4 regions of the Bacillus sp. FJAT-27231 genome follow, and region 3 is predicted to be linked to each of the others. Evidence: riboswitches for the same ligand, from Rfam matches in the RefSeq annotation. Region 3 holds a riboswitch; each other region holds the start of a gene.
What was found. A riboswitch is a leader RNA that binds a small molecule or an ion and turns the genes downstream of it on or off. The one in region 3 is predicted to bind S-adenosylmethionine.
Positions count from the first base shown of each region.

Region 1: it holds a riboswitch for S-adenosylmethionine, as region 3 does, so the genes downstream of both, AC623_RS07480 (Na+/H+ antiporter NhaC family protein) here and AC623_RS02660 (methyltransferase domain-containing protein) in region 3, are expected to answer to the same signal.
Region 2: it holds a riboswitch for S-adenosylmethionine, as region 3 does, so the genes downstream of both, metK (methionine adenosyltransferase) here and AC623_RS02660 (methyltransferase domain-containing protein) in region 3, are expected to answer to the same signal.
Region 4: it holds a riboswitch for S-adenosylmethionine, as region 3 does, so the genes downstream of both, AC623_RS05080 (methionine biosynthesis PLP-dependent protein) here and AC623_RS02660 (methyltransferase domain-containing protein) in region 3, are expected to answer to the same signal.

Region 1 covers NZ_LFZU01000001.1:1,574,990-1,583,060, reverse strand. The annotation lists gene AC623_RS07485 (zinc-dependent alcohol dehydrogenase family protein) at 1-778, opposite strand, end outside; gene AC623_RS07480 (Na+/H+ antiporter NhaC family protein) at 1,343-2,623, opposite strand; SAM riboswitch class I at 2,733-2,840, opposite strand; gene AC623_RS07475 (MFS transporter) at 3,085-4,266, opposite strand; partial or broken gene AC623_RS20960 (transposase) at 4,358-4,532, opposite strand; gene pdxR (MocR-like pyridoxine biosynthesis transcription factor PdxR) at 4,552-5,931, opposite strand; gene AC623_RS07465 (FMN-binding negative transcriptional regulator) at 6,080-6,709, shown strand; gene AC623_RS07460 (urea transporter) at 7,583-8,071, shown strand, end outside.
Region 2 covers NZ_LFZU01000001.1:3,182,412-3,190,482, reverse strand. The annotation lists gene ytzI (YtzI protein) at 1-117, opposite strand, end outside; gene AC623_RS15280 (Dps family protein) at 247-687, shown strand; gene AC623_RS15275 (DUF6154 family protein) at 786-1,034, opposite strand; gene AC623_RS15270 (hypothetical protein) at 1,205-1,516, shown strand; gene ytkD (RNA deprotection pyrophosphohydrolase) at 1,631-2,107, shown strand; gene AC623_RS15260 (alpha/beta hydrolase family protein) at 2,129-2,905, shown strand; gene AC623_RS15255 (DUF2584 domain-containing protein) at 2,931-3,173, shown strand; gene pckA (phosphoenolpyruvate carboxykinase (ATP)) at 3,213-4,799, opposite strand; SAM riboswitch class I at 5,038-5,203, shown strand; gene metK (methionine adenosyltransferase) at 5,351-6,550, shown strand; gene AC623_RS15240 (gamma carbonic anhydrase) at 6,578-7,105, opposite strand; gene AC623_RS15235 (alpha/beta hydrolase) at 7,241-8,050, shown strand; gene AC623_RS15230 (tetraprenyl-beta-curcumene synthase family protein) at 8,060-8,071, shown strand, end outside.
Region 3 covers NZ_LFZU01000001.1:571,268-579,338, forward strand. The annotation lists gene AC623_RS02640 (DNA topoisomerase III) at 1-300, shown strand, start outside; gene metA (homoserine O-acetyltransferase MetA) at 441-1,349, shown strand; gene AC623_RS02650 (carbon-nitrogen family hydrolase) at 1,448-2,233, opposite strand; gene AC623_RS02655 (pyridoxal phosphate-dependent aminotransferase) at 2,331-3,527, shown strand; SAM riboswitch class I at 3,631-3,740, shown strand; gene AC623_RS02660 (methyltransferase domain-containing protein) at 3,821-4,363, shown strand; gene AC623_RS02665 (aminoglycoside N(3)-acetyltransferase) at 4,344-5,156, opposite strand; gene pabB (aminodeoxychorismate synthase component I) at 5,313-6,737, shown strand; gene pabA (aminodeoxychorismate/anthranilate synthase component II) at 6,734-7,321, shown strand; gene pabC (aminodeoxychorismate lyase) at 7,323-8,071, shown strand, end outside.
Region 4 covers NZ_LFZU01000001.1:1,067,884-1,075,954, reverse strand. The annotation lists gene AC623_RS05100 (FUSC family protein) at 1-960, shown strand, start outside; gene AC623_RS05095 (GlsB/YeaQ/YmgE family stress response membrane protein) at 1,110-1,367, shown strand; gene AC623_RS05090 (GlsB/YeaQ/YmgE family stress response membrane protein) at 1,402-1,659, shown strand; gene metC (cystathionine beta-lyase) at 1,709-2,878, opposite strand; gene AC623_RS05080 (methionine biosynthesis PLP-dependent protein) at 2,884-3,990, opposite strand; SAM riboswitch class I at 4,060-4,163, opposite strand; gene AC623_RS05075 (aliphatic sulfonate ABC transporter substrate-binding protein) at 4,233-5,234, opposite strand; gene AC623_RS05070 (ABC transporter permease) at 5,261-6,019, opposite strand; gene AC623_RS05065 (ABC transporter ATP-binding protein) at 6,003-6,788, opposite strand; gene AC623_RS05060 (NAD(P)-dependent malic enzyme) at 7,015-8,071, shown strand, end outside.

The sequences.
Region 1 (8,071 bases), 1.0 Mb from region 3:
TCACTTTAGCCTTTTTTATAATTTCTGCCCAATTCACTTGTATCCCTGATAAAAGGCCGATGGCTAAAAAATTTCCGTTAGGCTTTACACAATAAGCCAATGCATTTCCATCTGAACCCCCAACAGAGTCAATAGCAGCATCAGCGCCCATCCCATTAGTTAATTCCATAACGACTTCATTTAAGTCATGTTGAGATGTATCAATCACATAAGAAGCACCAAGATGAAGCAATTCCTCCATATACTTATTATTTCTAGTAACTGCAATCAACCGAAAATCTAAAACTTTCGATAATTGGGCAAAAACATGCCCAATAGAAGAACCGCATGCGTTAACCAATAAAACATCATCTGGTTTTAATTTTAAAACTTCGGTACATACTACCAATGCTGTAATTGGATTAATATACATCTGTGCTGCTGTAAAATCATCAATCGAATTAGGTATAGGAACCACAAATTCTGATGATGTTTTAACAAACTCTTGCCATGTACCTTCCCCTCGCAAAGGTAGAACACGTTGACCAATAAAATGATGGGAAACTAAAGGACCGACGTCTTCTATTATACCAACTCCCTCATATCCCGGAATATTTGGCAAAGAAACCCGATGAGAATATGACCCTCTAATCGGTATTAAGTCAGATGGATTGATAGGGCGAGCTAACATTCGAACAAGGACTTCATTATCTTTTGGTGGCTGAATACTTTTAGACTCCACTCTTACTACATCTCTAGGACTACCGAATTCATAGAATTTAATACATTTTGCATCCAACATTATGTCTCCTTCATATAAATCAGATTATTTAATTATATCCTCTTCACTTCAACTGCCTCGTCTAGATAGTCTACAACAATCTGGCCCTAAAATGGAAATAAGCGCTAATCCCTGCTACAGGAAAGCGCCCGATTGCTGAACAAATGAGATAGTGATGCCCCTAATGTTAATACTGCTATGAAGATTTCAATTGTAAACGCGCAATTTTCGAAAACCATTGTGATAAAACTTCCCACAAGCGAATGTTATTTCAATTAAAACCTTAAGTAGAATAGCGAAAGAGGCCTAATCGATTAAAACTTGTTAGATATTCGGTATTACACCTAGAAATGACGAAGTTAAAAAAAGTTTTGGGGACTAAAAACGGTCAGCCTCCCAAAAATAATGAACTAAATAATGATCTTATTATAAATTCAATAGGGACAGAAACAGAAAGCCAAGCTTCTGAATTAAAGCTAAGGTTCCAAATTTCCATACTTTCAAAGGCCATGACTGATGCACTAATACTTTACCTTTTTTAACAACTGGAGGACAGGCCCCATTAATTTAAAGTGGTGAAGTTCAGGCTTTCTTTTTTGTCGGGTATCCCATGAGAATAGCGATGATTCCACAGATTCCTATAAGGATTGGATAGAAAGAGTATGGAAGGATGCTCACTGGCGATATTCCGGCTACACTTGCAGCTGCCAATAATTGGGCTCCATATGGCAGAAGGCCTTGGGTCGAGCAGGAGAAAATATCTAATATACTCGCGGACTTTCGCGGCTCAATCCCATACTGATCAGCAATATTTTTTGCAAGCGGACCGGTGATTAAAATAGCAATCGTATTATTGGCCGTCGATAAATCCGTTAAGCCCACGAGACCGGCAATCCCAAATTCAGCACCCTTTTTTGATTTAATCCTTCGTGTCACAAGGTGAAGCAGAAAATCAATCCCGTCGTTAAATTTAATAACCTCCACCATTCCAGCTATTAATATCGCAAGAAAGGCGATTTCATACATGCCTGCCATGCCTTCACCAATCTTTTGCAAAAAGCTCATTACATGATAGCTGCCATCCGCTAAGCCTACAGCTCCGGCCAGAACAACCCCTAATGCCAAAACAAGGAAAACATTCATTCCAGCTAACGCAAAAATAATAACCAAAACATAAGGAACAATTTTCACCCAATTATAGTTTAAATGCTCTACTTGTGCCGTTTCACCCATTGTGATAGCGCCTAAAATAATGCCTGTAACAACAGCTGCCGGCAACACAATCCAAAAATTTACCTTAAATTTATCTTTCATTTGCGCACCTTGTGAACGAGTGGCAGTAATGGTGGTATCTGAAATAAAGGATAAATTATCGCCAAACATCGAACCGCCAATAATCGCCGCCATTATTAAAGCCATGGCAAGATCAGTATGCTCGCTTATCCCAACTCCAATTGGCGCCAGTGCAACAATCGTTCCCATTGATGTACCCATTGACAGGGAAATGAAGCAGGCAATGATGAACAAGCCTACGATAAGCAGGTTTTGCGGAACGACCGATAAAGCAAAGTTAACAGTGGAATCCACTGCCCCCATGCCTTTCGCTACCTCTGAAAAGGCTCCAGCCAAGAGAAAAATAACAACCATCAGCATGACATTTAAATTTCCTGCTCCTTGGCAAAAAATATCAACCTTTCTCGAAAACGATTCTTTTCGATTCATCGCCAGAGCCACAGCACCCGAAATGGCAATGGCTACAATGACAGGAAAGGCATAAAAATCACCTGTCATAACCCCTGAACCAATAAATAAAATCAAAAAAACAACAAATGGGATTAGCGCCCATGGATTTCCTTTCTTCATGGTTCCACCTCCAAAAAATAAAAAAGGGCACGTCTTTTGTCCAGTTTTGCCCCGAAAAAAGGCCTCTTCTTGAAACAACAAGAAGAGGCCTTATATCTATAAAACACCCCTCTTATCTAGCAAGCCTTTGCTTGCTGGATTTGGCACAGCAACTTAATCACTAAGTTCCGCTGCCGAGATCTCATCGGGCCAGCCCCTCCATCTCTCTTGATAAGAAGAAAATATCTTATTCATTTGTCACAGTAAATAAAAGACTACAAGATTTTTATTCCTTTATCAACAAAATTTTTATGGATATTTTTGGATGACGAATGGAAGATTATATTAGGGCTTAAAAGGATAAACGTTACTGAAAATTTTTACTCCAGTCAACCATCAAAAGTATTATAAAATAACAAAGGAGGTTGTTTTATGTCAAACTTTCATAAACAAAAAATTGTAAACAGCGTTCCGTAAAAAAGCTATTCGTAACGTCTATATTTGACCATAAATACCATTCCAAGAATAGGTCCAATCGCTAATACCGAAAAGACCCACTCCCAACCAACGATTCTCTGAATAATAGGGATTAGATTAATAGAAAATATAGTAATCAGGAAACCAATACACATTTGAAAAGTAAGGGCTGTACCTACATAATCAACTTCAGCTATTTCTGAAACTGCTGCAGAAAATTGGGCGGAATCAGATATGACAGACATCCCCCAAACAATGGCGATTATTAGAGTTAGCCAAATAAATTGTCCAAATGTAAAACCTATTACTATTGAACAGGCAGCACTGATCAGCATAGAAATAATCGTTAAATTGGCTCTTCCTATTTTATCTGAGATTAGTCCACCTGCTATACATCCAATCCCTCCTGCAATTCCTATTGAAATAAAAGAGGATAACGCAATGAACCAATGAGGAATTCCTGGTGAATAGGTTGAGAAACTAGCTGCCAAAAAGGAAGGAAGCCATGTCCACATCGCATATAATTCCCACATATGACCAAAATAACCGTAATTCGCGAGCATTACCGGTTTATTCACTACTACTTTTTTTATTAATTTTAACGAAAAAGGCAATCTTTTCGATTTTACTGGAGCATCTTCTAAAATAAACGCGACAACTAGAGCCGATAATAAAGCCAAAATTGAACTACAAATGATCACGAATTTCCAATTTAACGAAGAAAAAAATATCACAACAAAATGAGGTAATGATGACCCTAATGTTAAGGCTGCTATTAAGATTCCAATTGCAAATCCGCGATTTTTTGGAAACCATTGTGATAAAATTTTCACAGCTACTGGGTATACACCAGCGAGTGTTATGCCGGTTAAAACCCTAAGTAGAATACCGAAAAAAGCGGAATCAACTAGAATAAGTGAAGCATTCAATATTGCACCTAGACATGCTGAAATTGCGAAAACTTTTCGGGGATTAAAACGGTCAGCCACCCCAAAATATGAACTGAATAATGATCCTATTACAAATCCGATAGGAACAGAAGCAGAAAGCCAAGCTTCTGAATTGGAACTAAGGTTCCAAACTTCAATTAGTTCGGGGGCAATCACTGATGCACTAAACCACAAGCTTAAAGCACACAATTCTGATAATCCAATCCACGCCAATGCTCTCCAAGAACTTTGAATCATAATATCCCCCCTCTTAAATAAAGCTGAATAATATGTTTTACAAAAAGAAAAAGAACCTCCAGTTTGCTTATATAAAACCGATTTGAAGTCAATCTTCACAGATCTCTGCCTGGTCAGCTACATGAACTTTGCGGGCAATATTACGTCTTCCTTCCCCCTCTCTCTTTGATGTCTTCCAGCAGTCCTTTCCAGACAAACACTGATTCTCTGGGGACCATCGTGTAAGCCAGCACTTCTTTCGATCCGTCTTCACAAATGCCAGCAGCTGTGATAAGGTTGAGACTTTTAAAACCAAGCTTTTTTTAAGAGGCTTATACCAAGTTGGATTTCCTCATCAGAAAGATTACTGAAACCAAGCTTAATAACTGGTTGATCAGAATGATTGTTAACGACGTATAGTGAGATAGGATACACTTTAACACCATAAGCGGAAGCCTGTTTGATGAGCCATTCTTCTGAACGATTCGTGTGTACTTTGACTAATAAGTACAAACCAGACTGTTCGCCAATAATAGATATACTTTGCTTGAACTCTTTTTTTAACAATGATACTAAGTGCTGCATCTTTCGTTTATAAACAAGACGCATACGCTTAATATGACGATTCCATTCTCCCTCTTCCATGAACTTAGCCATTGTGAGTTGGCTAAGAAGTGAAGTGGTGCTCTCGAAATGACGGAAGTGATTTTTATAACGATCTAATAGCGGTTGTGGGAGCACCATATAACTTAAACGGATCCCTGGAAGGAAACACTTCGAAAAGTTCCCCAGATAAATAACCCTTGTGGCATCAAGGGAAGCAAGAGCTGGAAATGGCCGTTGTGTGTAACGAAATTCGCTGTCATAATCGTCTTCGATAATATATCCCTGTATACTGGCAGCCCAATGAATAAGCATTTGCCGCTGTTGAATGGACATACTTACCCCCATTGGGCTCTGATGGGAAGGCGTTACATAGATTAATCGTGATGTCATTTGTTCTAATTGGGTGAAATCGGCTCCTGTTTCATAAACTGGCAAGGTTTCAAGCAAAAAGCGATGGAAATGAAAAGCTTCCCTTGCACCATCATATCCAGGGTCCTCTACTACGACACTTTCGAAATCATCTTTCAGTATATGGCCAAGGTATATGAGCATCTGCTGGGTACTGCTGCCGATAATAACCGCATTTGCCTCTGCTTTTACTCCCCTCGATTGAAACAAATACGCAGCAATCTGTTCTCGCACGCATATCTCCCCAAAAGGCTCTCCATATTGAAAGCTCTCTTGTAATGCTAATACCTGGTTAGCGATTCTTCTCCAGACTTTTAGAGGGAAGTGAGATTGATCTACAGCATCGGCCCGGAAATTGACGAGGACAGGCGGTACCGGCTCGGTTTGCCCTTTATTATGGGAATACAGCTCTTCCTGAACCAAAACAGGCTCCAACTCATTTGCAAAATAACCTTTTCGCCCTTCTCCACGAATATAGCCTTCAGCTACCAGCTGTTCGTAAGCCATTAATGTGGTATTGCGGCTTACGTGAAGGGAGTTTGCAAGTTGACGAATAGGAGGCAGTTGTTCATCAGCCTGTATGTCACCTTGCTCAATAAATAATTTAAATTGCTCGTAGATTTGTTTGTATTTAGGAGAGTTATTTTTAAAAGTAAAAATAGTATTTTTCATTTACTGCCCTTCTGACATGTATAGTTGTTTAATATTGTACCTTTTTTAATGTCAGTTTGTATAATACTATTTTTTTAGCGGGTGTTATGTTGAATACTTCACATTACGGCATTCAACATTCACATTACAATTAAGGAGGAGTTCAACCATGTATATCCCTAAATATTTTAAAGAAACTTCTATGGATGAAATTGAAGAATTTATCCAAAAACATTCATTTGGTACCCTTGTTACCACTAAACAGGGCAGGCCCATTGCTACCCATATTCCTTTATATTTAGAAAAGGATGTAGATGAGGGTAACTATTACATTACAGGACATATGGCTTATGGTAATCCTCAATGGAGAACATTTGAGGAATCCAAAGAAGTTTTAGTTATGTATCAGGGACCGCATGCTTATATATCATCTTCTTGGTACAATCACGAAAATGTCCCTACATGGGATTATCAAGCTGTCCATATATATGGAAAAGCAGAAATATTGCCAAAGGACGAGTTAATAGAAGCGCTTAGCAAAATGCTGTATAAATATGAAGGGCACCGTGAAGATCCAGTTTTATGGAACAAGCTTTCTCCTGAGTTGTTAGAGGCTGAATTAAAGGGCATCACTGGTTTCAAAATAAAAGTACAAGAAGTTCAGGCTGCATATAAGCTAAGTCAAAACCATGATGAAGAGGATCAAAAAAATATTATTAGTAAGCTGTATGAAGAAAATGATCCAAACGCACATCAGTTGGCCGATACGATGATGAAAAGCTGGAAGCATGCTGACTAAGGATTTTTTTACGCTTCTAATTGTAAATATGGTATGTCCGGATAAAAACTACTGATTCAGAGCAGTTCTTTCTTTTCAAAGGTTTTGTAATGAGATTACAGACGAATTGTTATCAAAAAATAGGACTGATAATGCCTGTTATTAACCCGAATGTCATGCTCACTGTCCTGCATTTTTTGCTTAACACGGATGGAATGCTAACAATAGACGTGAAGAAAAGCATGCCAATGACGGTTCCTGCACCAAATATGAGGATATAGATGGCCGCTCCCCCGATAAGTGCTCATTCTCAAGAGGACCATAGCGCCGCTTCCTGCTAGTCCATGGACCAAGCCAATGAACATGGAACCCAAATACGCAGTGTTTCTATGCCTACATTTATAGTCATGTTTCCCATTATTTTGGCAGGAATGACGTTTTTAATGATTCCTTAGAAACCGCTGGCAACCGCACTATCATTTCTATTAAAAAATAGGCCTCTGCACCTTATAACCTGAATTTTCGATAGTTACTTATTACAAATATTTACTTTTTATCGGAAAAAACTTTCTTTTTTTAAGTTATGTAGTCGAATTAACCAGCAAATAACATACATTCTTATATTGATTCCTTTAAAACCATCATATATCATAATTCTTATATGTTAAGGTTATATATATATTTTGTAATAAAAAGGAAATAAACATAGATCAAGCAAAAAAGGATGGGCTCCTATAGAAAGGAACCACCCTTTTCTTTTTGTTTTATCTTCTTATCAATAAGGAATGCTAACAAGGAGATACCCAAGAAAGAATAGACTTGTCACTTTACAGTAAAGCAAAAGCTTCTATATTAGAGGAGCAAATCCTAAGAAATTGGAAAGGAAGAATTATTGTGCAAAATACTAATCACACGCGATGGGCTGAAGGGAAATTGGTTTCCTTTCTGATAGCGACTCTAAAAGGCATATCTCAAGTTATGCTCATTGAAAATGCTGTTACTGGACTTATCATTCTCTTAGCCATCACCACATTTTCTTATTCTTTAGGAATCATTGCTCTGCTGTCGGCTTTTATAGGTACTATCGTTGGAGTAATAGGAGGAGCGAATAAGGAAAGCATCAACCAAGGGTTGTTCGGCTATAACTCCATCTTGACAGGACTTGCGCTCACCTTATTTTTAACTGGACCTTATCATTGGATTATTGCTCTCGCAGGTGCGGCACTAGCAGCACTCTTAACAGCCGCTATGATGCATGTAATGAAAAATACAGGAATCCCTGTACTTACGTTTCCCTTTATCACCGTGACATGGTTTACGATTCTTGCTTCTTACCGTTTAGAAGCATTCCGTTTAACTTCCCGATTTGTTCCGCAAGACTTA
Region 2 (8,071 bases), 2.6 Mb from region 3:
ATTGTTCTCAAGCGGATCGACTGTATGTTTAAATGCATAGCCTTTATTCACTGTGAAGACAGATAGCGCAATAACGACCGCAATAATGATAACCGACAAAATCATAATAATAACCAATTAACTTCCCCTCCCATGACTATCATACCATTTTTTTAGGCCGCTTGCAGAAAAGAATCGTTAGTTTTAAAAGCTGCAAAGAGTGGTAATAACTGAAGAGTAGGATAATTAACAGGAGGAATGAAGAATATGTCTAAACAATTAATAGAAAGTGTAAACAAGCAAATTGCCAACTGGACAGTGATGTATACCAAATTACATAATTATCACTGGTTCGTAAAAGGACCGCAGTTCTTCGCGCTTCATGAAAAATTTGAGGAGTTCTACACAGAAGCAGGTGTCCACATTGATGAATTAGCAGAGCGTTTGTTAGCGCTAGAAGGGAAACCAGTAGCCACATTGAAAGAAAGCTTGCAGATGGCTTCTGTAAATGAGGCAGAAGGCGGAGAAACAGCAGAACAAATGGTCCAATCCACAGTAGATGATTTCACCACAATGATTAATGAATTAAAAGAAGCCATGGATCTTGCGGCAGAGGTAAATGACGAAACAACAGGTGATATGCTGCTTTCGATTCACCAGGGCCTTGAAAAGCACGTATGGATGTTAAAGTCGTTCTTAGGAAAATAAGCATAAAGTTGAAAAGGATGCCCTAGCCGAGGCATCCTTTTTGTTTATATTAAGATATAAAGAAGAACTGCTCCCATTAAGGGAGCAGTTTTATGTATTTAATGGTACAGGCGTTTATCACCGAAATCATTTCCGGCATCATACATATCAAATCTCTGTTTTAATGCTTCAAATAGGTAAAGACGGAAAAAGTAGGCTAACTCCTCTTCATTTAATTCTTTAATAATGTTTAACATCTCTCTTTGCGACAGTTGTTCAAGTACAGCCAATGTAATCATATCTAGGTCTTCTTCTGTTCCTTGAAGCTTTCCACGGTAAATTTCGAATAATTCATCTACCAATTTCAAGTTGATCTTCTCCTTTGCTTTAGGATAGTATATTCGTTCTCTTGTCCCTTTATTAACATTTATACCCCAATTCAGCCGAATAAACCAACGAACCCGTCGAATCAAAAAATGTTCTGTCTCATTCATTTTTATAGGTAGACGGGGAACGATAAGCAAAGGAGGTGTCTAACATGCAGGAAGAAAAAAATGTTTACTATATCGCGATTGAGACGGGAGAGATTATGCGGAATCCGACAGTCTCCCCATGGAACTTCAAAATTTATGCAACAGATGAAGAAATTACGTCTTTAAGGGAGTTATTTGACGCTAACTATTCAGTAGAAGTGGCCAACTTTCTTCGCGCTCATATTCCGTATCGTGAATACCATAAAGATACCGAAAATGATCAGTATGATGCTCATTTAAGAAAAGTCTATCAAACGATTTATGAGCTTGGAGATGAAGAGGCAAAACAGCACATAAGAGAAATGGGAGACTTTTAATAAGCAGGACTTTAATAGCCTTGGCAAAGAAAAATAAGGTATAATGAATTCAAACTGAAGAAACTTTACAAGCAATCTGTTTGTGAAGGTTGACGATAGAAGCAGGGGGAAGGCATGGTTGAATTCATCGATAAAAATGGCTGCCGGGTGACACTCGCTTTTCAGCGTGAGGCCTTTTCATTGTCAGCCCGGCATGTCATTGTTTTTTGTCGCTTTGAGGAAAAGTGGCTGCTGACACTTCATCCAAAACGCGGATTAGAATTTCCGGGAGGCAAGGTAGAGGACGGGGAGACAATCGAGGAGGCAGCAAGGCGCGAAGTCTTTGAAGAGACGGGAGCGCTTGTGGAGGAGCTGAAGTTTGTAGGTGAGTATTTTGTCAGGCGGTCCAAAAACCCTTTTGTAAAGGCGGTTTTTTTTGCAAAAATAGGGAAGATAGAAAGAAAAGATGATTATTTAGAAACAGAAGGCCCGGTTTTGTTCGGAGAGAACTTACTCACAGAAAGAATGAACGACTGTTTTAGCTTTTTGATGCAAGATGAAGTAGTCGAAAAGACGTTAGACGTTCTAAAGGAAAAACAATGGCTGAAATGACGATAAATGTGTGGTGATAATATGAAAAGAATCATTGAGCGCTTTCGTTTTCCTTCTCCAAATCCGCATGTTGTTCTGTCTATGATTACTTATTGGTCAGGTGGACTAAAAGTCAAAGGCTTACTCGCAGAGCCGGCAGCGGAAGGTACATATGATGGTTTTCTTTATTTACGGGGAGGCATTAAAAACGTCGGCATGGTTCGTCCAGCACGTATTGCCCAGTTTGCCTCTGAAGGTTTCATTGTTTTTGCTCCTTTTTATCGCGGTAATCGCGGGGGAGAAGGAAATGAAGATTTTGCTGGAGAAGATAGGGAAGATGCTTTTGCTGGCTTTGAATTATTGCAGGCCCACCCGCGTGTAACGAACCGAGTACATATCTTTGGATTTTCCCGAGGCGGCGTTATGGCCTTGCTTACGGCCATTGAAAAAGAACAGGCCGCTTCTGTCGTGACGTGGGGCGGCGTGTCCGATATGGTGTTAACCTATGAGGAAAGAAAAGATTTACGGAGAATGATGAAAAGAGTGATCGGCGCAAGCCCTTATAAGCAGGAAGAGCTATACAGCTGGCGCACACCACTTTACCAGCTTGAGAGGTTAAAAGCCCCTGTGTTAATTATTCACGGGCTAAAAGACGAAAATGTTTCACCTGAGCATGCGTTTCGCTTGGAAGAACGGTTAAGACAGGTGGAACATCCGGCTGAAACGTGGTATTTTGATCAATATGATCATTATTTCCCACCGGCTGTAAACCGGAAAATCGTGACAGATTTATGCGCTTGGATGAAAAAACAACGATAAAAAGAATGCCAAGGAGGGGAAGGGCATGGGGATGCCAATGGAATTAAATACAATCATCGTGACAAAAGGAAGAGAACAGAGAAAGGAAGAAAATTTGTTTTCTCTGAAAAAAGAAGGTTATCGGCTTTATCCAATTGATATTCCAATTAATGTATATAAAACAAAAGACGGGGATATTACCGGAACGGCTGTTATTGAAAAAGTAGAGTGGCAAAAAGATCAAACAGAAATCCTTTACAGGCTCGTTTCCTTAAATTCAATCAACTAATAAAAAGGCACCGGAATACGGTGCCTTTTTATTGGATATTTAGATTTGTGGTCCGCCAAGTTCGATAATTTCTTTCGAAACGTTATTGAACTTTTTGAAGTTTTCACGGAACTTGCCAGCAAGTTCTGCAGCCTTTGTCATGAAGGCATCTTCGTCTGCCCAAGCTTTACGCGGAATTAGAACTTCATCCGGTACACCCGGTACGTGAAGCGGAATTTGCAGGCCAAATGTTTTTGTTGTATACGTTTCAACGTTATTTAATTCGCCTTCTAGAGCTGCTTGAACCATTGCGCGTGTATAAGCGAGTTTCATACGAGAACCAACGCCATATTCGCCGCCAGTCCAGCCTGTATTCACGAGGAACACCTGAACGTTGTGCTCATCGATTTTCTCACCGAGCATTTCCGCATAGCGTGTTGCTTCAAGCGGAAGGAATGGTGAGCCGAAGCATGTAGAGAATGTTACTTGCGGAGAAGTGACTCCACGCTCTGTACCAGCAAGCTTAGATGTGTATCCGCTCAAGAAATGATACATTGCTTGCTCTTTTGTTAACTTGCTGATTGGAGGCAGAACGCCGAATGCATCAGCTGTTAAGAAAATGATTGTATTTGGATGACCGGCTACGCTTGGGTCAACGATGTTATCAATTGCTTGTAATGGATAAGCAGCACGAGTATTTTCTGTCAAGCTGTTATCATTGTAATCTGGAATGCGGGATTGTTCATCAAGTACCACATTCTCAAGGACCGAACCGAAACGGATCGCATCAAAAATTTGTGGTTCTTTTTCACGAGAAAGTCCGATTGTTTTAGCGTAGCAGCCGCCTTCAATATTGAACACGCCGCTCGCAGACCAGCCATGCTCGTCATCACCGATTAAGCGGCGATTTGGATCAGCACTTAACGTTGTCTTACCTGTACCTGAAAGACCGAAGAACAATGCTACGTCACCTTCATAGCCAACGTTTGCTGAGCAGTGCATAGATAAGATGTCGTTTTCTGGAAGTAGATAGTTCATTACAGAGAAGATTGATTTTTTCATTTCTCCTGCATATTCCGTTCCGCCGATCAACACAATGCGGCGCTCAAAAGAAATGATAACGAATGCTTCTGATTTTGTGCCATCTACTGCAGGATCTGCTTTGAAGTTCGGCGCAGATACGATTGTAAAGCCTGCTTGATGATCTTTTAATTCTTCTTCAGTCGGACGAATGAAAAGCTGATGAGCAAATAAGTTATGCCATGCGTATTCATTGATCACTTGGATTGGAAGACGGTGAGCTGGATCAGCCCCTGCAAATCCTTTGAATACGAATAGTTCTTCTTGCTCCTTTAAATAGTTGATCACTTTCGTGTATAATTGATCAAATACTTCTGAAGAAATCGGTTCGTTCACGGGACCCCAATCAATTTTATCTTTTGTTGATGGTTCTTCAACGATAAACTTGTCTTTAGGAGAACGCCCTGTATACTTTCCCGTTTCAGCACTTACTGCTCCAGAAGCAGTTAGAACGCCTTCTTTGCGATTAAGTACTTTTTCTACGAGCAGCGGCACAGATGGCTGCATTGTTACGTTAGCACCTTTTAAAAGTTCCAAAATTTCGTTTGAAACACTAGCAGTTTTCATAAATAAATAACCATCCTTTATCTGAATTTAAATGAATTGGCATCTTAATCGTTTACTCAAAAATAGTATAACACATTACATTTAATAGTCTATACTATTCATTTATTTTTTTTTGTGACTTTTTATTAACAAATTGTTCCCTTCTTTATGAAAAGAAACCGGAAAAAACAAAGAGATTTTACACTAAATCTGTTGACATTGCCAGAGGGATTACGTATGATGTAACCTTGAACGGATACTCTTATCCTGAGCTGGCGGAGGGACAGGCCCAATGAAGCCCGGCAACCTGCTTGATTATAGGCGGCAGTCATAACAGAGACTGACCAGCACTTATATCATTATAAGATTATTTTCAAGACAAAGGTGCTAACCTGCAGCAAGGGCAAAACCTTGAGCGATAAGAGTGAAAGGCCTATGTTGACAAGACCAACCTTTCCTCTCTTTATTTCAGGAGGGGTTTTTTTATTTTTAAAAGGATAAACTTAGGGAAAATGAGTACCGTACCATTAACGATCGGCAGTTTCGTTGATCATTTTTAAGGAGGAAGTTTCATGACTAAAAATCGTCGTCTCTTTACTTCAGAGTCAGTTACTGAAGGGCATCCGGACAAAATTTGTGATCAGATTTCTGATGCCATCCTGGATGAAATCTTGTCAAAAGATCCAAATGCACGCGTAGCGGCAGAAACATCTGTTACAACTGGGCTTGTACTCGTAGCAGGGGAAATTACAACATCTTCTTACGTGGACATTAATAAAATCGTTCGTGAAACAGTAAGAGAAATTGGCTACACACGTGCAAAATATGGATTTGATGCAGACACTTGTGGTGTGCTGACATCTATTGATGAGCAGTCTCCTGACATTGCAGCAGGGGTAGACGTTGCTCTTGAAGCTCGTGAAGGCCAAATGAGTGATGAAGAAATCGAAGCGATTGGCGCAGGCGACCAAGGCTTAATGTTTGGCTTTGCTTGTAATGAAACAAAAGAATTAATGCCGCTGCCGATTTCACTTGCTCATAAATTGTCCCGCCAGCTGACAAAAGTAAGAAAAGAAGAAACGCTAAATTATTTGCGTCCAGATGGTAAAACACAAGTAACCGTTGAATACGATGAGAACGATAAGCCAGTAAGAATTGACACTATCGTTATTTCAACGCAGCATCATCCGGAAGTAACGCTTGAACAAATTCAAAGCGATTTGCGTGAGCAAGTGATTAATCCAGTTGTCCCAGCTGAATTAATTGATGAGAATACAAAATTCTTTATTAATCCAACGGGCCGTTTCGTTATTGGCGGACCTCAAGGGGATGCTGGTTTAACTGGCCGAAAAATCATTGTGGATACATACGGCGGATATGCACGCCATGGCGGTGGAGCATTCTCCGGTAAAGATCCAACAAAAGTAGACCGTTCAGCAGCTTATGCCGCTCGTTATGTAGCGAAAAATATTGTTGCTGCTGGCCTGGCTGATAAATGTGAAGTGCAGCTCGCTTATGCGATTGGTGTAGCACAGCCTGTATCGATTGCCATTGATACATTCGGTACTGGAACGGTTTCTGAGGAGCAGCTTGTGGAACTTGTTCGCAGCAACTTTGATCTTCGTCCAGCTGGTATCATTAATATGCTTGGACTTCGCCGTCCGATTTACAAGCAAACAGCAGCTTACGGACATTTTGGCCGTACAGATGTCGATCTTCCATGGGAAAGAACAGATAAAGCTGACCTCTTAAAAGAACAAGCAGCAAACTAATGAAAAATCAAAAAGCCTGGAGACTTTTTAATAGTCTTCAGGCTTTTTCTGTATACTTTTATAATATTGTCCTTTTTCTACATATTCTCTTACAATGCGTTCCATGTCTTTTCGGTCTTCCTCGTTCACTGGACGAATGACTTTTGCTGGCCGTCCGAATGCGACAGAGTGAGGCGGAATGACCTTGCCTTGTGGAACGAGACTGCCAGCTCCAATAAAGGCACCTTCACCGATTTCAGCATTGTCAAGAATAATGGATCCCATCCCAATAAGAGCATTTTTTCTAATTTTACAGCTGTGCAGGATTACCTGATGGCCAATCGTGACTTCATCTTCAATGATGAGAGGATTGTTTGGGCTTTGGTGAAGCACGGAATTATCCTGAATGCTGACTTTTTTCCCAATCACAGTGGGAGCTACGTCTCCTCGAATAGAGGTATTAAACCAAACATTGGTTTCTTCGCCGATTGTCACGTCGCCGGTAATGGTTACGTAATCCGCTATATAAGCGGAATCAGCAATTTTCGGTGTTTTATTGTTATAAGGATAAATCATCTTTCTCCCCTTCCTTTATTTGTCCCGCCAAAGATAAGCAGGATCAATTTGCTTATTATTTTAACTAAAACGATTTGATTTGTATAATAGAAGGTAAAAAGTATAGGACTATAAAAAGCCGGAGGAAGATGCGTGATGTGGAAATGGGAAACAAAACAACAGCCGAAAGGTGTCATCGTTATGATTCATGGAGCGATGGAGCATCATGGCCGTTATGGCTGGCTGATTGAAATGTGGCGCAGAAACGGCTTTCATGTGGTAATGGGCGATTTGCCTGGCCAAGGTATGACATCGAGAGCACAAAGAGGACACATTTCATCTTTTAATGAATATATCGAGGAAGTAAAAGACTGGGTACAGGCAGCCTACCAGTTTGATTTGCCTTTATTCTTATTAGGACATAGTATGGGAGGGCTAATTGCCATCCGGCTGCTTCAGGAAATGGAAGTAGAAACGGCAGGGGTTATCTTATCTTCCCCTTGTCTTGGGATGATTCACACCCCGCCAAAGATTGTCGACATTCTATCGCATGGGCTAAATTCACTCTCTCCTTCAGTAAAGTTTTCTTCTGGATTGACAGTCGAAATGGCGACAAGAAATGAAGAGGTTAGACAAGCTGATAAAGAGGACATGCTGTATGTGAACAAAGTGTCCGTTCGCTGGTACCGTGAACTGCTTCAGGCGATGAAGACAGCCGACTTAAAGACAGGGGCAGTGCCAGATGTTCCGCTTCTCGTTATGCAAGCAGGACATGACTTAATCGTTGATAAAAAAAGTGTGAGAAAGTGGTTTCATCGTCTTGATTTATCAGAGATGCACTATAAGGAGTGGCCGGGTCTTTATCATGAAATATTTAATGAACCGGAACGGGAAGAAGTCTTTCACTATGCTAAGGGATTTGTAGAAAATAGACTGCGTTTATTAGGGTACGTGATTGAGGAATGAGGTGACAAAATGCCAGTCCCG
Region 3 (8,071 bases):
AAGATGCTCGTCTGTCAGGACAGAGAGTGCGGCTATCGCAAGAACGTAGCTAAATTAACGAATGCCCGCTGTCCGAACTGCCACAAAAAGCTAGAGCTGCGCGGGGAAGGAAAGGGCCAGATCTTTGTTTGTAAGTGTGGATATCGAGAAAAACTGACAGCCTTCCAAGAGAGAAGAAAGAAACAATCAGGAAATAAAGCAACGAAGCAAGATGTGAATAAATATTTGAAAAAGCAATCAAAAGACGAACCGATGAATACGGCTTTAGCGGATGCTTTAGCGAAATTAAAATTGAAGTAATCCACCCGCCTGCAAAGAAAGATTTCTTTGCAGGTTTTTAGTGCTCATTCGTTTGTCCATCAAAAACAATTCTTGTATTTTTTTAAGAGTGCTGTCTATAATAGTTTATTGAAAATTCAAAACTAAGAGGGGGTAGACAAATGCCGATTAATATACCGCAGGAATTACCAGCACGGGAAATTCTAGAGAGAGAGAATATTTTCGTGATGGATGTTGACCGGGCACGCAGCCAGGATATCCGTCCTTTAAATATTTTAATTCTAAATCTGATGCCAGAAAAAGAGAAAACAGAAGCACAGCTTTTGCGGCTGCTCGGCAATACACCGCTTCAAGTAAACGTATCGTTCCTGCATACGGCGACACATGAATCGAAAAATGTAAGCAAGTCTCACTTGGAACAATTCTATACAACATTTGATGAAGTGAAGGACAGACGAGTGGATGGAATGATTATTACCGGAGCCCCAATTGAACTAATGGAATTTGAGGAAGTCAACTATTGGGAAGAGCTCAAAAAAATTATGGATTGGGCGAAAACAAATGTTACTTCCGTGCTCCACATTTGTTGGGGGGCTCAGGCAGCACTGTATCATTACTTCGGCATTGGTAAATTTGAATTGCCGAAAAAGTGTTCCGGTATTTTTAGTCATACAGTCAATGAGCCGACTGTTAAATTAATGCGAGGGTTTGATGATATTTTTTATGCCCCGCATTCTCGTTATACGGACGTAGAGAAGGAAAAAATCAAGGCTCATAAAGATTTACAGCTGCTTGCCTCTTCCGAAGAAGCAGGAGCGTTTATCATCATGTCAAAAGATGAGCGGCATATTATGATTACGGGGCACTTAGAGTACGAAGTGCAAACACTGGCTGAAGAATACGAGCGGGATTTAGCGAAGGGGCTCGACATTGACATGCCAAAATATTATTTCCCGGACAATAATCCGACAAAAAAACCTGTTAACAAATGGCGTTCACATGCTCATTTATTGTTCTCCAACTGGCTGAACTACTATGTCTATCAAGAAACCCCATACGAGTGGGATTGAAAGCGAAAGGGGCGACGCCTGATCTATTCTGGCTAGCTTTCTACAATATTGCTACACTATGAAAGAAGCCTGGGAAATTTCCCAGGCTTCTTTCGTGATTAACGATAAAACTCTGCGCGGCGATCTTCGAAAACAGGAATGCGTTCTCTTATTTCCGGCACTTTTGCTAAATCAATTTCACCAATGAGCAGTTCTTCTTCTTCGCCCGCTTCGGCAATAATTTCTCCCCAAGGATCAATAATCATAGAATGGCCAGCAAACTTATTTTTTGGATCTTCGCCGCTGCGGTTGCAGCCGACAACGTAGCTTTGATTTTCAATGGCTCTGGCAATAAGCAGTGTCCGCCAATGATCTGTGCGGGCAAGCGGCCATTCAGCAGGGATAAACAAGACATTTGCTCCTGAAAGCACATGTTTTCTTAACCACTCAGGAAAGCGAATATCGTAACAGATAAAGGCGGCCATTTGGGCATTTTCTAGTGTGAATAGCCCGTCACCTTCACCAGCCTTCAAAAACTTTTCTTCCTCCATCAAGCGGAACAAATGCAGCTTGCTATATTTTTTTAACAATTCGCCTTGTTTATTTATAACAAGCAGAGTGTTTTCAACACCATTCGCTGTTTCGTTCGCTACGGATCCGCCGATTAAGTGCATTTGGTGCTTTTTAGCTTGCTCTGATAAAAAAGCAATCGTTTGGCTTGCTTCTCTATCTGCAATTTCATCGAGTCTTGTTAGATCATAGCCGGTCGTCCATAGCTCAGGCAGTACTGCTAGTTGACAGCCTTCATTTGCCGCCTTTTGCAGCCATCCTTCTGCCCGTTTATAGTTTTCCTCCGGATGACCGTACGCAATATCCATTTGGATAATAGCCGTTTTTAATTTCATGTCAGCCCCCACATTCCTTTCCGAAAATTCTTACTTTACTTTCTTTCTCTTTCGTTATACCATTATTAACTATAATTTGAAAGCGAGGGCTGCATACATGAAGACTTTTGAAACGGCTAATCGGCTTCAGGCTCTGCCGGAGCAATTCTTCGCTAAATTGGGCCAGAGAATAAATAATGCCTCAGCTGGAGGGCGTGAAATTATAAACTTAGCACAGGGAAGCCCTGATCAGCCGGTATTTAGTCATATAAAAACAGCGCTAAAAACAGCTGTTGATAACCCGGTTAATGATAAATACTCACCCTTTAGAGGGTATAGTCATGTCAAAAAGGCTTGTGCTGAATTTTATCAAAGAGAATATGGCGTCGAGCTTGATCCAGAAAGAGAAGTGGCGCTCATCATTGGTGGAAAAGCAGGACTTGTTGAGCTGCCGCAATGCTTATTAAATCCAGGAGAAGTGGCGCTTGTTCCAGACCCAGGCTATCCAGATTATTGGTCGGGCCTTGCGCTTGCGGGTGCTAATATGCATATGCTTCCGCTTAAAGAAGAGAACGGGTTTCTTCCTCGATACGAAGAGATTCCGAAAGAAGTATTAGAAAAAGCAAAGCTTTTATTTATTAATTATCCTAATAATCCGACCGGAGCAATGGCGGATTCCGCGTTCTTTGAGAAAACAATCCAATTTGCCGATGAACATGGAATTTGCATCGTTCATGATTTTGCTTATGGAGCGATTGGTTTTGACGGCAAGAAACCGGTTAGCTACCTTCAAGTTGAAGGAGCCAAAGAGAATGGGATCGAAATTTATACGATGTCAAAAACGTATAACATGGCGGGATGGAGAGTTGGCTTTGCTGTTGGCAATCCAAGCGTCATTGCTGCTCTAGAGCTGATTCAAGATCACTTGCACTGCAGTTTGTACGGCGGCATTCAAGAAGCTGCAGCTGCAGCCTTACTCGGGCCGCAAGACGAAGTACATAAGCAGGAAGCCATGTATGAAAGGCGCCGTAACCTTCTGATTAGCGGTTTGAATGAAATTGGCTGGAAAGTGACAGCACCAGAAGGATCATTCTTTGCTTGGCTAAAAGTGCCAGAGGGATACACATCGGAAGAATTTAGTGATCTTTTGCTAGAAGAGGCAGGCGTAGCAGTTGCACCGGGGATTGGCTTTGGTGAGCTTGGGGAGGGATACGTACGTGCTGGTCTCGTAGCCTCTGAAGAAAAAATTAAAGAGGCGGTCCATCGTCTCGCTCAACTTGAAATTTTTAAAAAGCAGGTTGACAGCCGATCATAAACATGCAATAATTCGAATGAATTGAAAAACTAGTTCGTTCATTCAGAATACAATTAACCTTATTTTAGACACATAAAGTCTACTTAAATTGAATAGAAACGATGTCTTATCAAGAGCAGGTGGAGGGACAAGCCCTATGAAGCCCGGCAACCGACTCGCATATAGAATGCGAGCACGGTGCTAATTCTTGCAGCGTCAGCTGACAGATAAGAGAGTGGAATAGTTCGCAAACCTCTTCTTATCTGAAGAGGTTTTTTATTTTGTCTTGATCGTTAGAAAGGGAGGAATGGGAAATGACAGTAATCAATCAAAGGAAATTCACAAAAGAAAGTGTATTAGAATGGACGGTATCAGCAGAAAGCTTTTTACAAACAATGAGTGTTCAGCCAAGTGAAAGGATTTTATGGCTAGGAGAAGCTTTGTCTCCTGCCTTAACAAGCCTCACAACGGAAAAAGCGGAGATTACGACGATTTCTCCTTTTCTTTTCACTTCCAACGAAGAGCAGTTTGATGTCGCTGCCGCTCAGCTTGACATCCATTTTCTTGATGAAGGGGAAGCGTGGTTGAGAAAAAGCTTTCACTTGTTGAAGCCGGGAGGTCGCCTCGTCATTGATTTGGCTGAAACGGCTACGTTGCAGCATGCAAAGGGAGCAAGGTATGTAAGAAATCTCCCAGATTATTGGGATTTCTTAAGAGAAATCGGTTTTGAAGCAATTTTTGTTCAGCAAATAACCGCCCTCTCTCTTGCTGAAGCTGTCGAACAGGGGTGGACAGAGCTGATTGACGGAGCTGCTTTTCCTGCTGCGGTGAACCGTTTTATTGTTTTGAAAGGTTAGTAAGATAACGAGAAGTAAAATCGACGAGCGGACGGATCTGAATAAGCTTGCAAGGTGATTGGGCAACCATCCCATTTGTTACGGCAGCTTCTTTCTCGAAGGCTCGGCCAATATCATTAAATTGTTCGGAGTTTTCTTCAAGTTCCATATATGTTTTCCATACTCGCTCACCGTTTTCCATCATAGCTGAACCTTGTTTAAAAGCTTTGCGCCCATCATTGGCGCGGAATTCGCCAAGGTGCATCGCTGTACATGTGCTGTAGTCCGTGCCAATGAACAAAATAGAGGCATCAAGGTCATACAGCCGCGCAAGTGGAGATTGTTCCCCAAAAGCAAAATTAATCGAATGGTTATCAATGATAAAGGAAGCGTATTTCCCCCAGGCAGCAAAAGAAGCGGAAGGGTGCAGACTGCGCTTTACATCTGGAAACGTACGAAATGCTTCTGCGATCCGGCCCATCCCAATAGTTGGGGTAATATCCGGTAAATAAGCAGGCATGAAATAACGGATACCGGGCCACCATTCTTCTGGAACAGGAGGATTCTGCCAATACTTAGGGTCAGAATTATGAGTCGTTTGCGTCGGCATGACGATGGTGCCATTATCCGTAACGGCTGCCATCAAGGCTTGAATGACAGTAATTTCTCCCCCCGCTATCCACCCGAGTGATCGCAGGGAGGAGTGGACCATCAGAACTGTATCCGGCATAACTCCAAGAGAATGCAAATCCTTTTTTAATGTTTCGGTTGTAATAAGGGATGTTGTTTGACGAACTAAATGGCTGCCTGTCATCGCTTTTCTCCTTTATTTTTATTTATTTTCCTTCTATTATAAAAGATCAAAAATTGCATGCATAGAGCTGTAACAAAAAATGATCTTTCTCTACTTTTTTCTTTCTTCTCTGTTTAGTATGATGAGAGAGACTACGACGAAGAAGGGTGAAAGCTAGTGAATGAACGCCGTGTATTTTCTCGAACCATTCCTTATGATAACGAAAAATTTTTTGATCAATATAAATGGTTAACCAAGAATGAGACTCATCATGTATTGCTTGAAAGTGGGAGGGGTGGCCGTTATAGCATAGCCGGACTGGCACCTTTCGCGGTTGTTTTTTCTAATAGAAATGGTATTGAAATACAGACCGCCGAAAAAACAGAAGAAAGAACAGGATTGCCGCTATTAGAATTGGAGAGCTGGCTGAAGACGTTTGAGATCCCCAAACAAGAGAGGCTGCCCGACTTTCAAGGCGGGGCTATTGGGTATATTAGCTACGATTACGCTCGTTATATTGAAAGATTACCCGAATGTGCTAAAGATGATCTTGATCTTCCACTTCTTTATTTTCAAGTGTTTGATGAATGGGCTGTATTTGATCATCAAACAACAACGCTTTGGCTGCTGGCTATTGAGAAAGATCAAACAGAGGCAGAAAGAAAGCTCAAGGAAGCAGAAGATAAATGGATGGCTGCTATTAAGGAAGAGGAACAGGCAGCTGGGAAGGTCGTTACAGGTGAATTGAAAGTGTCTTTTTCAGAAGAGGCTTTCCAGGAAGCAGTAGAAAAAACAAAGCAATACATTGCTGCTGGAGATGTATTTCAAGTGAATCTATCTGTCCGGCAGTCTAAGCCGCTTTCTATTCCGGCAATAGCTGTTTACGAAGAATTAAGACAGTTAAACCCATCTCCTTATATGGCTTATATTCATACACCTGATTTTCAAGTTGTGTCTGGATCACCCGAACTATTAATTAAAAAGGCTGGAGAAGAATTGAGTACGCGGCCGATTGCCGGTACCCGCTCACGCGGGAAAGATGATGCGGATGATTTAAGGCTGGCCTCTGAGCTGATTGAAAATGAAAAAGAGCGGGCGGAACATGTGATGCTCGTTGATTTAGAGCGAAATGATTTAGGCCGGGTGAGTGAGTACGGATCGGTTGAAGTAGACGAATTTATGGTGATTGAAAAGTACTCACACGTTCAGCATATTGTTTCCAATGTCCGTGGAAAGCTGGCTAAAGGAAAAAGCAATACAGATGTGATTCATGCCGTGTTCCCAGGTGGAACGATTACGGGAGCTCCAAAAGTGAGAACAATGGAGATTATCGAGGAGTTGGAACCAGTTAGACGCGGTTTATATACTGGCTCCATTGGTTGGATCAATTTTAATAAAGATATGGAGCTAAATATCGTGATCCGGACGATGATCGCAGAAAATGAAATGTGCCACATTCAAGCAGGGGCGGGGATCGTCATTGATTCTGATCCGCAGAGTGAGTATAAAGAATCTCTGAAAAAGGCAAGAGCTGTTTGGAAAGCAAAAGAGTTGGCAGAAGCAAAGTGGACACCTGTTGGAGCAGGAGGAGGACGTTTATGATTTTAATGATTGATAACTATGATTCTTTTACTTATAATCTTGTTCAATATTTAGGGGAGCTAGGCGAAGAGTTGATCGTCAAAAGAAACGACGAGATTACAATAGAAGAAATAGAAAAAATGAACCCCGATTTCTTAATGATTTCACCGGGGCCTTGTACACCAAATGAAGCGGGAATCAGCCTGGAGGCTATTCGTGCATTCGCTGGCAAAATCCCGATCTTTGGCGTGTGCTTAGGCCAACAGTCGATCGCTCAAGTATTCGGGGGAGAGGTGGTTAGAGCAGAGCGGCTTATGCATGGCAAGACTTCTCCGATGTTTCATGATGGCCAAACGATCTTTGAAGGGCTCCCTAATCCATTTCCGGCTACACGCTATCATTCCTTAATTGTTCAAAAAGAAACTTTACCAAGCTGCTTTGAAATTTCTGCTTGGACAGCGGAAGGAGAGATTATGGCGATCCGTCATAAAGAATGGCCGATTGAAGGAGTTCAATTCCACCCGGAATCGATCATGACGTACGGCGGAAAAGACATGCTCCGAAGCTTTATTCGACATTATCGGAGAGTGCAAGTGGAGGCATGACATGTTTATTTATGTAAATGGCGAAATGATACCGAGAGAACAAGCGAAAATCTCTCCTTTTGATCATGGGTTTTTATATGGGCTTGGTGTATTTGAGACATTTCGGATCTACAATGGCCATCCATTTTTGCTTGATGACCATTTAGAACGCTTGAATCGCAGTTTACGAGTACTCATGATTGAAAAAGAATTTAACCGTACAGAAACAGCAGAGCTGCTGCAAAATCTGTCAGAGGCTAACGGCTGGGAGCATTCTTATATCCGTTTTAATGTTTCGGCTGGAGAAGGGGAGATTGGCCTGCAGACAGGTGCTTATGAAAAGCCGAATGTCATTGTGTTTCAAAAGCCGCTTCAGTCTCCTGGAGAATTGCTAGAAAAGCAGGGGAAATGGCTTGTTACGAGACGTAATTCCCCTGAACTGAAGGAGAGGCTGAAATCCCACCATTATTTAAATAATATAGCAGGAAAAAGAGAAACAGGAAGCGATGGGGCGATTGAAGGGATTTTTCTTAATGAAGCGGGAGAAGTGGCTGAAGGAGTCGTTTCTAATCTGTTTTGGATTAAAGAAAATACGCTATATACCCCTGCTGTAGAGACGGGAATTTTAAATGGGGTCACTCGGCAATACGTAATCCATACTGCAAAAGAAGAAGGACTAAAAGTGAAAGAGGGTTCCTTCTGTCCTGAAGCAGTCGAAACAGCTGACGAGGTATTCTTTACGAACTCAATCCAGGAAATTACCGCCGTTCA
Region 4 (8,071 bases), 500 kb from region 3:
TTTGCTGTTATTACGGCAATCGTCACAATTGAACCAACAGCAGCTGCTTCAATTCAAAAAAGCTTCATTCGCTTTCCCGCTTCTATTATTGGAGCCGGCTACGCTATGCTGTTTACATACTTATTTGGGCACAGCGCTCTTACCTTTACACTAGCAGCCGTACTGACTATTTTTACGTGTTCAAAACTAAAGCTGGATGCTGGCCTGCTTGTCGCTACCTTGTCAGCTATTGCGATGATTGAAGTAACAGAGGCCCACTTTGCTTATGCTTTCTTCACAAGATTAGGCACGACCAGTATCGGTCTGATCGTTTCTACGCTTGTTAACTTATTGATCATGCCGCCTAATTATTCAACAGAAATTGCAAAAAAGGTGGATATGCTCCATGCGAGAACAGCACAGCTTTTAATAGATGTAACTAGTGCTCTTTTAGAGGAAAAAAGTGCCGATCATTTTAAGTTCAACTATCAGTCGGATCAGCATTTATTCGAAAAAGCAGAAGCACTGTGCCATTTTCAAAGAGAAGAGTGGCGCTATCATCGCTTTACACAAGAAGACAGGCGTAACGTTCATTTTAACTTCAAAAAACTAGAAACGTTACAGCAAATTCATTTTCATCTTGGGAACATGATTTCTTTGGAACCTGATCCCCTCTTCTGGAGTCCAGAGCAAAAAGATCGTATTCGACAATCCATACGGATGTTAGCTTCTTTTATTGAGCATCCTAATAAACAGGCAGACGTCTCTCTACATGAAAGCATGAAGCCTATTATGGAAGAATTTTGGTATGCGAAGGCAGAGGCAGGAATTGAATCTGGGGAAATGAACCGGCTTTTTTCTATTGAGATTTCTCTTCTTTATGAATGGCTCTCTATTTTTGAATTGGCAGAAGAATTACAATCTCATTCTACTTTCTTGCAAAAGCAGTCATCTCCTCCATTATACGATTACAGGAAATAAATCCGTTGTTTCTTCCCACTTTGTGAAATAATAAACCAGTTTTGGAAAAGTTTTTTATTCTTTTAGTTGACTTTTCATGTTTCATATGCATCTATTCGGGAATAAATAAACCAAGCACGGAATAATAAAAAAAGTAAGGAGGAAACAAAATGGGCTTTATAATGTTTTTAATCGTTGGAGGAATTATCGGCTGGTTAGCCGGTCTAATCTTAGGTAAGGATATTCCTGGAGGTATTATTGGTAATATTATTGCTGGTATTATCGGCGCTTGGATCGGTGGTGCGCTTCTTGGCGATTGGGGTCCAGATATCGGCGGTATGGCAATTATCCCAGCGTTAATCGGTGCGATCATCCTTGTGTTTATTGTTAGCTTTATTATGAGAAGTATGAGCCGTGACCGTGCTTAACTATTTTAATAAAGTAAAGTAAGGAGGAAACAAAATGGGCTTTATAATGTTTTTAATCGTTGGAGGAATTATCGGCTGGTTAGCCGGTCTAATCTTAGGTAAGGATATTCCTGGAGGTATTATTGGTAATATTATTGCTGGTATTATCGGTGCTTGGATCGGTGGTGCACTTCTTGGCGACTGGGGTCCAGATATCGGCGGTATGGCGATTATCCCAGCGTTAATCGGTGCGATTATCCTTGTGTTTGTTGTTAGCTTTATTATGAGAAGTATGAGCCGTGACCGTGCTTAATAATGATAATAGAAAAAACCGGAAAGCATCGGCTTTCCGGTTTTTTCTATTATAAAGAAACAGGTGATTCTACTGCTTTAAAGGCTTCTTCAAAATCAGCGATTAAATCTTCCACCGATTCCAAGCCGACTGACAGCCTTAACAAGCCATCCGTAATCCCTCTTTTATATCGCTCTTCTCTCGGCATAGCAGCATGGGACATTTTTGCCGGATAAGATAAGATTGACTCTACCGCCCCAAGGCTCACCGCAAACACCGGGATTTTCACATGATTAACAAACTTCCGTACGGCCCCTTCATCCTTTAATTCAAAGGAAAGGACAGCTCCGGGTCCAGTGGATTGATAAGAATGAACAACATGCCCTTCATGATCGGACAATCCAGGGTAATACACTTTTTCTACTAGCTCATGTTGTTGTAAAAATTCGGCCAAGGCTTGCGCTGATTTAGAAGATTGCTCAAGACGCACGTGAAGAGTTTTTAACCCTCGAAGCACGAGCCAAGCATCTTGAACACCAAGTACAGCGCCGAATGAATTTTGCAGAGCGTACAAGCGGTCGCCAAGCTCTTTATCCTTTGTGACAGCAAGTCCAGCTAGTACATCACTGTGACCGGATAAAAACTTCGTAGCACTGTGCAGAACAAGATCAACACCAAGATCAAGCGGACGCTGTAAAGCTGGTGTCAAAAATGTATTATCGACAAATGTCAGACAGTTGTTTGCTTTTGCCAATTTAACAATTCCTTTGATGTCCGTCACTTTTAACAAAGGGTTAGACGGTGTTTCCATGTAAATTAATTTTGTGTTTTCTTTTATATTGGAGGCGACTTCATGTAAATTGGTCATATCCACAAATGTATGGTCAATCCCAAAACGATTGAGTACAGTTGTGACCATGCGATACGTACCGCCATACACATCCTCCGTAATCAATATATGATCTCCTTTAGAAAGCAGAAGGAAAGCAGTAGAAATCGCTGCCATGCCTGATGAAAAAGCAAATCCGCGCGTGCCGCCCTCTAGCTCAGCGATCGCTGTTTCTAGTGCTTCTCTTGTCGGGTTCCCAGAACGGCTGTAATCATAGCTGCCGAACCGATCGAAATCCTTTTGGTGAAAGGTAGAAGCATGCTGAATGGGTACACTAACTGCTCCCGTTCCTTCATCAAATTTATGGCTGTTGTGTAATAGTTTCGTTTGAAAAGAATACTGCTCACTCATTATCTTCACCCCTTCATTTTGTTAAACGCTTGTGTTAAATCAGCAATTAAATCCTCTGCATGTTCAATTCCTACTGAAAAACGAAGCAGCCGGTTACAGACACCGTTTTGAATCCGCATCTCTTCCGGGACATCCATGTGTGTCTGTGTCGCTGGATACGTAATAAAGCTCTCTACTCCACCGAGGCTTTCAGCAAACGTAATTAGATTCAAGCTTCTTAAAAAGTCATCCACCCACACTTCCGACTCTAAGCGGAATGATAGCATTCCTCCTCGTCCCGGATAGAGAACATCTGTCACCTCCGGACAACATCGCAGAAATTCTGAGACTTGTTTTGCGTTCTGCTCGTGCTGCTTCATACGCAGGCTCAGTGTTTTCATACCGCGGATTAACAGCCAGGAATCAAGCGGTGCTAAAACGGCTCCAATAGCATTCTGCATTTCTCCTACCGACAAGGCCAGCTTTTCTCCTTTCACTGCAATCAAGCCGGCCAGCACATCATTGTGCCCGCCTAAATATTTCGTCGCACTGTGGATGACAATGTCAGCTCCTTGCGTTAACGGACGCTGCAAATATGGCGTGTAAAACGTATTATCCACAATGAGCAGCAGCCCATGCTCTTTCGCTAATCCTGCCACCAACTCGATCTCTACCTCCTGCATGAGCGGATTAGTAGGTGTTTCAAGAAAGATGACTTTTGTCTTTTCTGTTATTTTCTTCTTCACTTCGTTGATATCTTGAAAGCTGTCATAGACAAATGACAGTCCAAACTTTTTCCACCCTTTCTCAAATAAGCGATACGTCCCGCCATATAAATCGGCGGAAACAAGCCACTCATCCCCTGGTTCAGCCAATGCCAGCAGAGTTTGGATCGCCGCCATCCCCGATGAAAAAGCAAACCCAGCATCGCCGCCTTCCAAATCTGCAATGGCTTGCTCTACAATTTGCCGTGTTGGATTTCCTGTGCGGATATAATCATAACCCGTTGAACGTCCAATTCCCTCATGACGGTAAGCTGTTGAAAAGTAAACGGGTGCATTGACTGTTCCTGTTGCTGTTTCACTGCGATTTCCAATTTGTGCTAGCACTGTATCGATGTGTGTATGTGACATGTTCTTCTCTCCTTTATGTATGCCTAAAAATAAAAAGCCTTCTTAAGAAGAAGGCTTTTTAATATCTTCCTCTCATCTTTCGGGATGGATCCCGCTGGAATTAGCACCTTGACTTTACGCAGCCGGTTGCTGAAGCATCATCGGGCCAGTCCCTCCGCTTCTCTTGATAAGAACTTATAAAATTTTGACTTTTTTTAAATGTACAGTAAAAAGATCGAAATGACAAGAGTTTTTCTAATATTTTATTTTTTCGCAAATTGTTTATCGATCAATGCATCGAAATCAGGCTGCTCTTTCAAGAATTTCAAGTCATAAGAAGAGTTAGCAAACTCTTGCACAACTTTTTCATTCACATCTGCTGTGTACGTAATTCTTTCCCATGCACTATCGACAACGTCTTTTGCCAGTTCTTGCTTCGTATCCTTTTTAATCGCTGCAATCGTTAGCTTCTTCGCCTCTTCAGGATTGCTGTTAATAAAATCGATTGCTTTTTTATGAGCATCTACAATGTGCTGCACAAGCTCTGGATCCTCTTTAATTAATTTGCCGCTTGTCACAAGTACAGAGTTAGGCAGTGTTGTACCAAAAGAAATTTCGTCGCTATCTACAATAATTTTTGCTCCTTCTTCTTTCACGAGCAAAGAGCCCCAAGGTTCAGGAACAGCCGCAAGATCGACTTTACCAGATTCAAATAAACCGGCATATTGAGCTGGCTTTCCAGTCGTGTGCTTTAAGCTGCCGCCAATACGATTTGATTCAAGCCCAAAATCTTTTATAAATGTTTCCATTTGCACGTCATGTGTACAACCCACACCAGGAGTGATAAATGTTTTACCGGCAAAGTCTTTAACTGAATTAATGCCGCTGCCTTTACGAGCAACGATAACCGTACCGCCTGAAGAGCTGCCGGCCACAATTTTCACGTCGGCTCCATTCGTAAAGTTATTCATAACCGGACCAGGCCCAACAAGCCCCGCCTGAACGTCTCCTGTTTTCAATGCCACCATAAAGGCTCCGCCATCTGGAAAAGATTTATATTCAACATCCACGTCTTTGCCAAGCGCTTCTTCGTAGTACCCTTTTTCTCTGGCGATCATAGCCGGTACATGGTCAAGGTTTGGAAAATAACCGATGACCACTTTCTTTTTGCCTTCTGATTTTCCCTCTTCTGCCGAGTTGCAGCCGGCTAATACACCAACTAGCAAAAGCATAATGAAGCCAACATAGCCAAGCTTCTTCTTCATGTTGTTTCCCCCATTAACTAAAAATATTAATTTGTTTCAAGTCCCCAGCGCCGCATAACATTTTTCTCCACTCTTTGGAAGAATGCATAATCGACGATGCTTCCAATGACGCCAATTAAAATCATGACAGCAATCACGAGGCTCATGTCCCCGAAGTCAGAGGCATACTTTAACGTATAGCCTAGTCCTGGCCCTGTACTTAAAATTTCAGCAGCCATCAACGCCCGCCACGCAAATGCCCAGGCAAGCCTTATTCCAGTGACAGCATAAGGAATAGACGCTGGGAAGATCACTCTCATGAACAAGTCAATTCCCCGTGATCCCATTGTCTGCGCCGCCCGAATATAAAGCGGAGCTACACTCTTAATGCCCATTCGCATATTGATCGTCATCACAAGTGTACCGCCAAGAACGACAATGAAAATAACTGATTTTTCATTTAAGCCAAACCACATAATAGCAAGCGGCAGCCATACGATGCTCGGTACGCTTTGGAGAGCCAAAATAAGTGAACCAAGTGTTTCATCGGCGGTTTTTGATTTAGCTAATAAAATGCCGATGCCAATTCCCAATACGAGAGAAATAAGCAACCCGACAAATAGACGCTCAAAGCTTGCTATTAAGTCATAAATTAATGTTTTGTCTTCAAATCCGCGAACGAGTGCCTGCCAAACATCTGTCGGCTTTGGCATGACATCCGGCGTCCAGCCGCCTGCCCGCACGATTCCTTCCCAAGCAATTAATAAAACGATAAAGAAAACAAGTTGTTTAATGATTCGCTGCATAGGCTAGTTCCTCTTTTACTACTTTGTCAATTTCATTTTTTAATAGCAAGCTAATTTTCTTTTCAAGCTGGATCACTTCTTTTTGATCAAACCTTCTTGGTCTTGGGATATCTACTGGAATATCCGCAATGATTGTTCCTGGCTGTGTACCCATGACGATGATTCGGTCTGATAACTTAATAGACTCCGAGATGCTGTGAGTAACAAACAAAATCGTTTTTCGTGTCTCAATCCAAATTTTTTCAAGCTCTGCATGCATGCGCGCCCGTGTCTGCTCATCTAATGCACCAAATGGTTCATCCATTAACAGTACTTTTGGGTTCATAGCCAGCGCTCTGGCAATAGCTACACGCTGCTGCATTCCTCCTGACAGCTCATGAGGATAATGGCCGGCGTAATGAGAAAGCTGCACCATTTGTAAAAATTTACGCGCCGTTTCTTTCGCCTCTTTTTTGCTCATTTCCTTTTTTAGAGGAAACATGACATTTTCTTCTACGTTCAGCCACGGGAATAAGGCGGCTTGCTGAAACACCATCCCCCGGTCTTTCCCCGGCTTTTTAATTGGTTTCCCTTCGAGCTTAATTTCACCGGAAGTCGCTTCACTTAAGCCCGCTACCATCGATAACAACGTTGACTTCCCACAGCCTGAAGGACCAAGTATGGAGACGAACTCCCCTTCATTTATCGTAGTGTTTACATCAACCAGTACATCATTAACTACTTTATTATTAACAAACTGCTTATTAATACCATCTATGTGTAAGAACATAAGATCACCGTCTTTTTAAATTAATCATATTTATCTAATCGGATTTATTTGTATTATATACTGTATGCATAGAAAGTCAATTGTTTACTAAAAATTTTTTACATTTAATTAAATTTTCTGATTTTTCCGTTGATTATCCTTTCGGGATGTTATAGAATAAAACACATTACTTCTTGAAACGAACTGAAAAACATCACGGCTTATTAATTAAGGAGAAGAGGAGATTATGAGAAATTTAAAAGAAGAAGCACTAGAAATTCATCGAAGCCATCAGGGAAAGCTGGAAACGAAGGCTAAATTAAACGTTAAAAATTTAAAGGATTTGAGCCTCGTTTATTCCCCTGGAGTCGCTGAGCCCTGTCTTGCCATTCAAACTAACAGCGAAACAATTTACGATTACACAATGAAAGCGAACACTGTAGCTGTAATTTCTGACGGTACTTCTGTATTGGGGCTTGGAGATATCGGAGCAGATGCTTCTTTGCCAGTTATGGAAGGAAAAGCCATACTTCTAAAAAACTTTGCTGGTGTGGATGCCTTTCCTCTGTGCCTTGACACGCGCGACCCTGAAGAGTTCATTAAGACAGTGAAGCTGCTCACCTCATCTTTTGGCGGAATTAACCTTGAAGATATAAAAGCACCTAACTGCTTTTTCATTGAACAGCGCTTGAAAGAAGAGTTGAACATTCCTGTGTTTCATGACGATCAGCACGGTACGGCCATTGTAACACTCGCTGGCTTGATTAATTCACTTAAACTCATTAACAAGTCTTTTAATGAGATTAAAGTGGTTATTAATGGAGCAGGCGCAGCTGGGATTGCTATTACCAAGCTGTTAAACAATTTCGGGGTAAAAGAAATCATCATGTGTGATACGAAAGGAGCTATTTATAAAGGACGCCCGTACGGAATGAATCCAATCAAAGAAGACGTAGCCGCCTTTACGAATCCTGACCGGAAAGAGGGTACTTTAGAGGAAGTAGTGAAAAACAGTGATGTCTTTATCGGTGTTTCCGCCCCAGGAGTATTAACTCCTGACATGATTCGTACGATGAAAAGAGATCCAATTGTCTTTGCGATGGCGAATCCGAATCCAGAGATTACACCTGATGAAGCGAAGGCAGCGGGTGTAAAAGTGATTGGTACAGGCCGGTCAGACTTTCCGAATCAAGTAAACAATGTCCTTGCCTTCCCAGGCATTTTCAGAGGAGCACTTGATACGCGTGCCTCCGACATTAATGAAGAGATGAAAGTAGCGGCAGCCTATGCTATTGCCTCACTTA